2 regions of the Ornithinimicrobium jinqii genome follow, and region 1 is predicted to be linked to the other one. Evidence: riboswitches for the same ligand, from Rfam matches in the RefSeq annotation. Region 1 holds a riboswitch; the other holds the start of a gene.
What was found. Region 1 has a riboswitch for FMN ahead of ribD (bifunctional diaminohydroxyphosphoribosylaminopyrimidine deaminase/5-amino-6-(5-phosphoribosylamino)uracil reductase RibD). Riboswitches for the same ligand answer to the same signal wherever they lie in the genome.
Positions count from the first base shown of each region.

Region 2: linked by a shared signal. The riboswitch ahead of pnuC (nicotinamide riboside transporter PnuC) and the one ahead of ribD (bifunctional diaminohydroxyphosphoribosylaminopyrimidine deaminase/5-amino-6-(5-phosphoribosylamino)uracil reductase RibD) in region 1 are both predicted to bind FMN.

Region 1 covers NZ_JBJFZS010000024.1:99,860-104,437, forward strand. The annotation lists gene ACI3ET_RS11975 (ArsO family NAD(P)H-dependent flavin-containing monooxygenase) at 1-1,160, shown strand, start outside; FMN riboswitch at 1,295-1,421, shown strand; gene ribD (bifunctional diaminohydroxyphosphoribosylaminopyrimidine deaminase/5-amino-6-(5-phosphoribosylamino)uracil reductase RibD) at 1,543-2,631, shown strand; gene ACI3ET_RS11985 (riboflavin synthase) at 2,635-3,240, shown strand; gene ribB (3,4-dihydroxy-2-butanone-4-phosphate synthase) at 3,237-4,469, shown strand; gene ribH (6,7-dimethyl-8-ribityllumazine synthase) at 4,466-4,578, shown strand, end outside.
Region 2 covers NZ_JBJFZS010000023.1:26,624-31,201, forward strand. The annotation lists gene ACI3ET_RS11350 (uridine kinase family protein) at 1-588, shown strand, start outside; gene ACI3ET_RS11355 (FUSC family protein) at 585-1,778, shown strand; gene ACI3ET_RS11360 (PH domain-containing protein) at 1,766-2,248, opposite strand; gene pnuC (nicotinamide riboside transporter PnuC) at 2,245-2,964, opposite strand; FMN riboswitch at 3,129-3,259, opposite strand; gene rpe (ribulose-phosphate 3-epimerase) at 3,272-3,964, opposite strand; gene ACI3ET_RS11375 (RsmB/NOP family class I SAM-dependent RNA methyltransferase) at 3,975-4,578, opposite strand, start outside.

The DNA.
Region 1 (4,578 bases):
AGGTCGACGTCGCCGTTCTTGGCGCCGGGCAGGCCGGGTTGGCCGTGGCCTACTACCTGAGGCGTGCCGGCCTGCGGGCGTGGACCGGATACGTCCTGCTCGACGCCAACCCGGGTCCGGGGGGAGCCTGGGCGCACGTCTGGCCCTCGCTGCGCCTCTTCTCGCCCGCGGAGTACTCGTCGCTGCCAGGGTGGCCGATGCCCGCACCGACGGGGCGGGGCTTCCCGCCGGCCGCGCACGTCGTGGACTACCTGACCCGCTACGAGGACCGGTACGAGCTGCCCGTCCACCACGAGGTCCGCGTCACCGGGGTGAGCCGCCTTGACGACGACGGCGACGGACGGCTGCTCGTCCAGACCACCGCAGGGGTCTGGGCTGCTCGGGTTGTGGTGTCCGCGACCGGGACCTGGGGCCGGCCCTTCGTCCCGTTCTACCCCGGCATTGACTCGTTCGCCGGCTGCCAGCTGCACAGCGCCCAGTACGCCGGTCCGCAGGAGTTCGTCGGGCAGCGGGTGGTCGTCGTCGGTGGCGGCAATACCGGCGCCCAGGTGCTGGCCGAGCTCTCCGAGGCTGCCCGGACGACCTGGGTCACGGCGCGGCCGCCGACGTTCCTGCCCGACGACGTCGATGGGCGGGCACTGTTCATGGCGGCCACTGCACGACGTCAGGCGCTGGACGCCGGCCGGCCCGACCCCGGCGGGGTGGCCAGCCTCGGCGACGTCGTCATGGTCCCGCCCGTCCGGGAGGCCCGGGAGCGCGGCGTCCTGGTGGCGCGACCGATGTTCTCCCGGCTCACCCGCACCGGCGTCGAGTGGTCCGACTGCACCGCGGAGGAGGCTGACGTCGTGCTGTGGTGCACCGGCTTCCGCCCGGACCTGGCCCACCTGGCGCCGCTCGGGCTGCGCGGAGCAGCTGGGCGCATCCCCACCACGGGCACCCGCGCCCTCGCCGAGCCGCGGCTGTACCTGGTCGGATACGGCGACTGGACCGGCCCCGGCTCGGCGACCCTCATCGGGGTCGGCCGCACCGCCCGGGAGACCGTCGCGGACCTCACCGCACGCCTGGAGGCTCTTCCGTCGGCGCCACGACGGCTGCGGCAGCGACCAGCACGCTCTGCAGAGGGCGTGCGGCACGAGGGAGGGCTGACCTCACCCAGATAGGACCCGCGAAAGCCCAGTCTCATCGGCGGACTTGACCTCCCGGCGCACGGTGCGCAGGGGGAACGTTCGCCGATGGGGCTGAGTGCCGGAGACAGGGAGGATGCGGGCGTCAGCTAGGCTTCCGGGCAAACGACACGCGCTCCGGGGTCGGTGCAATTCCGAACCGGCGGTGACAGTCCGCGACCCGGCCGCATCCAGTGGCCGGCTGACCCGGTGGAACTCCGGGACCGACGGTGAGAGTCCGGACGGGAGGCAGCGCGAGCGTCGGCCGCACGCCGTCGACGTCCGGGTCCCAGACCCAGGACGTCCCCCCACGGCCGACGGCCTGCGCCGCACCGCCGTCTCCCCTCCGCCCGGGGCACCGCACGAGACGGAGGACGCGGTGAGCACGAGCCCCGACCGCTACCTGGACCAGGCGGTCGACCATGCCCTGCGGGGTCCGGACCGCGACCGCAACCCCAGGGTGGGCTGCGTCCTGGTGGACACCGCAGGCACGGTCGTGGGTCGGGGGCACCACGGCGGCGCGGGCACCCCGCACGCCGAGGTGGTGGCCCTTACCGCGGCCGGACCGAGGGCGCGAGGCACCACGGCCTACGTCACCCTCGAGCCCTGCAACCACCACGGCCGCACCGGCCCGTGCGCCGCAGCGCTGCACGAGGCAGGCGTGGCCAGGGTCGTGTACGCCGTGCCCGACCCGACCGAGCACGCCACCGGCGGAGCGGCCTGGTTGGCCGCCCAGGGGGTGCCCGTGGAGCAGCACGACCACGCGCAGGCGCAGGCGCTGGTGGCCGCCTGGGCCCGCGCAGCGGTGCTCGGCAGGCCGCACGTGACCTGGAAGATCGCGAGCACCTTGGACGGACGGGTCGCCGCGGCCGACGGGAGCAGCCGCTGGATCACCTCGCCCGAGGCGCGCCACGACGCCCACGCCCTCCGCTCCTGCGTCGACGCGATCATCGTCGGGACCGGGACGGCGCTCGCCGACGACCCCGCGCTGACCGCCCGGACCCCGGACGGGAGCACCCTGCCGCGACAACCCCTCCGCGTCGTCGTGGGGCACCGTGATTGGCCTGGCGGCTCACGGCTGAGCGAGGGCCAGGAGCCGGCGCTCCACCTGCGCACCCACGACCCGTTCGAGGTGCTCGACGCACTGGCCCTGCTGGGCGTCCACTCCGTCCTGCTCGAGGGTGGCCCCACGCTGGCCGGTGCCTTCTGGGCCGTGGGCTGCATCGACGAGCTGCTGGTCTACCTTGCCCCCGCGCTGCTCGGCACCGGCCGGTCGGCCGTCCCCGACCTCGGTATCACCACGGTCGCCGACACCGCGCGGCTCGAGCTCGCGGACGTCGACCGGGTCGGCCCAGACCTTCGGCTGCGGCTCCTGCCCCAGCCCGTGACCGACCACCCTCCCGCAGCACCGGCTGCGGCGCTGGCCACCGAGCCCACCCCACCCGCCCCGTCCCTCCAGGAGGACTGATCCATGTTTACCGGCATCGTCGAGGAGCTCGGCACCCTCACCCTTCGCACCGACGGCCAGGACTCGAGCGTCATCGAGGTCCTGGCCCCCACCGTCGCCCAGGACGCGGCCCACGGCGACTCGATCTCGGTCGACGGCGTCTGCCTGACCGTCACGGCCCACACCCCCGGAGGGTTCACCGCCGACGTCATGGCGGAGACCCTGAACCGCTCCACCCTCGGGCGTCTGCAGGCCGGAGACGCCGTGAACCTCGAGCGGGCCATGCCCGCCGACGGCAGGTTCGGCGGACACATCGTGCAGGGGCACGTGGACGCCACCACCACCGTCGTCTCCCGCGAGCCGGGGGAGCGCTGGGAGGTCGTCACCTTCGCGCTCCCGCCGCAGCTGCGCCGCTACATCGTGCTCAAGGGGTCGATCGCCCTCGACGGCGTCTCCCTGACCGTGTCCGGCCTCACCGACCAGGCCTTCTCGGTGAGCCTCATCCCCACCACGCTGGGACGGACGACCCTGGGGAACCGCCAGCCGGGTGAGGAGGTCAACGTCGAGGTGGACGTGCTGGCCAAGTACGTCGAGTCGATGCTGGCCATCCGGGACGGGGACACCACGTGAACCGCCACGGCGTGGATGAGGCGCTGACCGCACTGCGGGCCGGCCTGCCCGTCCTCGTGATGGACGACGCCGACCGTGAGGACGAGGGCGACGTCGTCCTCGCCGCCGAGAACCTCTCGACGTCCTGGCTGGGCTGGACGGTACGCCACACCTCGGGCTACCTCTGTGCCCCGATGCCGGTGGAGTGGGCGGATCGGCTCGACCTGCCGCTCATGGTGGAGCACAACGAGGACCTGCTGCGCACCGCCTACACGGTGACGGTGGACGCTGCCGTCGGCGTCACGACGGGCATCAGCGCCGGCGACCGAGCGACCACGCTGCGCCTGCTGGCAGCACCCGGCACCACGGCGGGGGACCTGCGCCGTCCTGGTCACGTCGTCCCGTTGCGCGCCCGTGAGGGCGGGGTGCTGACCCGACGCGGGCACACCGAGGCCGCGGTCGACCTGTGCAGGCTCGCCGGTGTGGCGCCCGTGGCCGTCATCGCCGAGCTCGTCGACGACGAGGGCGAGATGCTGCGCGGTCCTCAGGTCGCCGCCCTCGGGGCCGAGCACGGGCTCCCGGTGATCACCATCGACGACCTGATCGCCTACCGGCTCGTCCACGACTCGGTGCGGCGCGAGGTGACGACCGTGCTGCCGAGCGCCCACGGCGAGCTCCTCGTGCACGGCTACCGCGACCTGGTCACCGGTGTCGAGCACCTGGCACTGGTCGGTCGTCCGGACCCCGGGCCCGAGCCCCTCGTCCGGCTCCACTCGGAGTGCCTCACGGGCGAGGCGCTGGGGTCGCGGCGCTGCGACTGCGGCCCGCAGCTCGACGACGCCCTGGCCCGCATCGCCACCGAGGGCGGCGTGGTCGTCTACCTGCGCGGCCACGAGGGCCGGGGCGTCGGGTTGCTCGACAAGCTCCGGGCGTATGCCGTGCAGGACACCGGCGTCGACACCGTCGCTGCCCAGCACGCGCTCGGGCTCCCGGTCGACGCCCGGGACTACTCGGCCGGTGCCGCCATCCTGCACGACCTCGGCCTCGCCGACCGACCCCTGCGGCTGATCACGCACAACCCGGACAAGGCCACCGCCCTCGTGCGGCACGGACTCACGGTCATCGCGACGGAGCCGTCGAGGACGGTGCCACCACCGGAGTCGCACGCCTACCTGCGGGCCAAGGCCGAGCAGCTCGGCCACGAGCCCCACGCCATCCCCGCACCCATCACCTCGAGGAGCACAACATGAGCAAGGCCGGGGCACCCACCCTGTCCGTCGACGCCGGCGGCCTGCGCGTCGCGGTCGTCGCCGCGTCCTGGCACACCGAGGTCATGGACGGACTGCTCGACGGGGCGCG
Region 2 (4,578 bases), on a different contig from region 1:
GACGACGTCTGGGCCGGGCTGAGGGGCCTGCTCCTCGCGCGCGGCCCCCGCTCCGCCGCCCGCCCCGTCGTCGTCGGCGTCGACGGACGCAGCGGCTCCGGCAAGACCGACCTCGCCGAGGCGCTGGCCGTGCGGGTCGAGGCGGCAGGGCACTCCTGCGCCCAGGTCCACCTCGACGACCTCTACCCGGGGTGGAGCGGCCTGGCAGCTGCACTGCCACCCCTGTGCGCAGACGTCATCACCCCGCTGTCGCGGGGCGAGGAGGGTGCGTTCACCTCCTGGGACTGGGTGGCCGACCGCCCCGGCCCCCGGGTGCAGGTGCCCCTGGCCGACGCGGTCGTCGTCGAGGGCGTGGGCACGCTCGTCTCGGCCTGCACCCACCTGCTCGACCTGCGGGTCTGGCTCGAGGCCCCCACGGACGTGCGCCGGGACCGTGCCCTGCGGCGCGACGGGGACGTCTTCGCCGGGCACTGGGACGAGTGGGCCGCCCAGGAGGAGACCCTCTTCCCCGCCGCGCACCAGCCCGCGGCCGACGTGGTCGTCGACACGGTGACGGGCCGCACCCGGTGGGTCACACTGGCTCCATGAGCAGAGCCCGCGACCAGGCCGCCCAGGCCGGTCACGCCGTCATCGACCCCCTGCTGGACGAGCTGACCCCCGGCGCCGCGCGCGGTCGGCTCGTGCGGCTGCGGGCCCGGGCCTGGCTCATCGTGCAGGTCGCGGCCGGGGCGACCGCGGCCTGGTGGGTGGCCCACGGCCTGCTCGACCACCCGCTGCCCTTCTTCGCCCCGATCACCGCGATGATCTGCCTGGGGCTGACCTACGGGGACCGGGTGCGACGGATCGTCGAGCTCACGATCGGCGTGGCCATCGGGATCCTCACCGGTGACCTGCTGGTCCACGCCTTCGGGACCGGCCTGTGGCAGATCTTCGCCGTAGCGGTCGTCGCCATGGCGCTCGCCGTGCTGCTGGGCGCCGGCCAGCTGCTGATGATGCAGGCCGGGATCCAGGGGGTCATGCTCACCGTGCTCGTGGCTGGCGACGGCGAGGCGCTCAGCCGTTGGCTGGACGCCGTCGTGGGGGGCGGGGTGGCGCTGCTCATCGCGATGCTGGCCCCGGTGCGGTCCACGACCCAGCGGCCGAGGGAACGGGCGATCGCGATCGTGGGCCACCTCGCGGAGGTGCTGACCGAGACGACGCAGGCGCTGCGCAACCGTGACCACGGTCGCGCCAGCACTGCGCTCCGCACCGCGCGGGAGCTGTCCCGGGAGCTGGAGAGCCTGCGCGCCACGACCGCGGAAGCCTCTGCGGCAGCCCGGCTCGCGCCGCTGCTGTCGGGCGAGCACCGCGACGACGTGCGCGAGATCCAGGGCATCCTCGGCCCGCTGGACCTGGCCATCCGCAACGTGCGCGTGCTGGCGCGGCGCGCCGAGGCGGCCGTGGAGGACGAGGAGTTCGTCCCCGACACCTACATCGACATGGTCGCCGGCCTGGCTGAGGCGGCGGCCACGGTGCAGGAGCAGCTCGAGCGTCAGGGACCGCTGTCGGCGACGAGGGAAGACCTGGTGAACCTGGCGCGGCGCTCGACGTGGAGCCACCCACGGGCCGGGCTGTCGGCCGAGGTCATGCGGGCCCAGGTCCGCTCCACCGTCGTCGACCTGCTGGTCCTGTCCGGGATGCAGCTCTCGGAGGCGCGCCGGCGGTTGCCGGCGACCCGCGAGGAGTTCGACCCGTCCTCGCCGGACGACGCTCCGCCGACCAGCCCTCAGCCCGGCTGAGGACGCTCGGGGCTGCGCTGGTGGTGCTCGATGAGGGCCGCCAGCCGGGAGGCCTCCCGGCGCGCCCGCTGCCCGTCCGCGCGCTGCAGAGCCATGATCGGCAGCTCCTCGGTGTCGGTCAGCTCGAGCACCGCCCAGGGCGCGCCGCCGGCGAAACCGACCCGCACGATCTGCGCCCACTCCAGCTCCCGCGTCTGGAAGAGGTTGACCACCACCAGCCCCCCGGCGGTGGGCACGGCCCGGATGAGGGCGTAGCGCCACAGGAAGGCCGCGATCGCCACCCCGATGAGGGCGATGGCGACGCGGTTGAGGAGCAGCGCAGCCGGGTCCGACCCGAGGGGGACGGGTCCGACCAGGGCCACCACAGCGAAGACGACGACCGACGCGACGGCCGTGCCCCGTGCGACCCAGGCACCCGTGACAGGGCGGAAGGTGTCGTACGGGGACCGCCGTGGCGCCGATGGACTCATGGCGTCAGACTACGTTCGGGCTCCGCCAGGGACGGACCGCCCCCGGTCGGCGCCTCGACCCGGGCAGCCTTCTTCCACACCACGAAGCCCCAGATGACGAAGGCTCCGTAGACCATGAAGAGGATGGCCGAGGGGTAGTAGCCGGAGTGCCACAGCAGCGGCACCCCGACGAGGTCGACGGCGATCCAGACCAGCCAGAAGTCCACCCAGCCGCGGGCCATCGCGTAGGTGGCCAGCATCGAGCCGACGAAGATCCACGCGTCGGTCCAGTAGTACCAGCGGGGTGCGGGCCAGCCGGCTCCCACCTGGGCGAAGACCCACTGGCTCAGGACGACGAGGACGACCGCGCTGATCAGGTAGGTGGTGCGCTCGTGGGCCGTGGCCCAGCGCGGGGTGATCGCGGGGGCACCCTTGGCCCGACCCTTGCGGGACCGGTTCCAGGCCCACCAGCCGTAGACGCTGGTGAGGATGAAGAAGACCTGCCGCGCGGCCTGTCCGAAGAGGCTGTGCTCCTGCGGGTTGGAGAACCAGACCCCCATGAACACGGTGAACAGCAGCAGGTTGCCGACGATGCCGACCGGCCAGGCCCAGACCTTGCGGCGCATCCCCAGGATCGCCGAGGCGAGCCCGAAGCCGTTGCCGACGACCTCCCGCCAGGCGATGGTGTGACCGGCGATGGTCAGCTGTGCAGTGAAGATGTCGTTCCAGACGTCCACGACGCGCGTCCTCTCGGATCGGATGACCCGGGGTCGTCCCGGGCCACCAGGTGGTGTGGGCGCCGGGGGTGTCGTGCGCGAAGCGGACGAGCCGACGGACGAGGGAGGAGCCCGAGGGGTATGCCGTCGCCGGCGCCTCGGGCACCGCCGTTCGCCAGAACGGCTCGCGTGCTGCCTCCCATCCGGACTTTCACCGTCGGTCCCGGAGTTTCACCAGGTCAACCGGCCGCTGGCTGCGACCGGGTCGCGGACTGTCACCGCCGGTTCGGAATTACACCGACCCCGGAGCACGTGTGCGCCACCGATCCTACCCCCGTGGCGGCGGGACCCGGTGCTGGTGCCGCCCGGCCAGCCCGCGCAGCCGGGCGATCTGTCCGGCTGCGTCGGCAGCGCCGTAGACGGCCGACCCGGCCACGAACACGTCCGCGCCCGCCTCCACGCACCGCCCGATCGTGTCCGCGGACACGCCCCCGTCCACCTGCACCCAGATCTCTCCACCGCGCCGGCGCACAGCCTCCCGCACGGCCCGCACCTTCGGCATCTGGTCGTCCATGAAGGACTGCCCCCCGAAGCCCGGCTCGACGGTCATCACCAGCACCATGTCCACCTCGTCGAGCAGCTCCTCGTAGGGCTCGAACGCCGTCCCCGGCCTGAGGGCGATAGCCGCCCTGGCCCCGGCGGACCGGATGGCACGGGCGGTGGCGACGGCATCGGCCACCGCCTCGACGTGGAAGGTCACCGACCGGGCGCCGGCCTCGGCATACCCCGGGGCCCAGCGGTCCGGGTCCTCGATCATCAGGTGGCAGTCGAGCGGTACCGGGCTCACCCGTGCCAGGGCCTCGACCACCGGCAGACCCAGGGTGAGGTTGGGCACGAAGTGGTTGTCCATGACGTCCACGTGCGCCCAGTCCGCCGAGCCGATGCGGGCCAGCTCGCGCTCAAGGTTCGCGAAGTCGGCGGACAGGATCGAGGGGCTGATCTGCAGCGTCCGGTCGGGCATGGCGCTCACCCTAACGGCGACGCAGCAGGGCCACGAACATGCTGTCGGTGCCGTGCCGGTGGGGCCACAGCTGGGCCCAGAGCTGGTCGTCCACGCCGGTGCCGGCCAGCCGCTCCCCGGAACGGTCGCGCAGGAGGGGACGCACGTCCACCAGCTCCACGTCGTCGCGGCGCTTGAGCACGTCGCGGACCACCAGGTGCGTCTCGGCGATGTGCGGCGAGCAGGTCGCGTAGGCGACGAGACCCCCGGGACGCGTGGCGTCGAGGGCCGAGGACAGCAGGTCACGCTGGAGCGGTCCCAGGCCGGTGAGGTCCGCGGGCGTCCGTCGCCAGCGTGCGTCGGGCCGACGGCGCAGGGCGCCCAGACCGGTGCACGGCGCGTCCACCAGCACCCGGTCGTAGCGTCCCGGCTCCTCCCGTCCCACGTCCCGTCCGTCCCCGACCGTGACCTCGACCTCGGCACCGGCCGCGACCGCTCCGCGCAGGGTATGGCGCACGAGCTCGGCCCGGTGCGCGCTGACCTCGATGGCCCGCAGGGCGGCACCGCGCCGCAGCGCCAGGGCGGCGAGCAGCCCGGCCTTGCCCCCCGGCCCGGCGCACAGGTCCAACCACCTC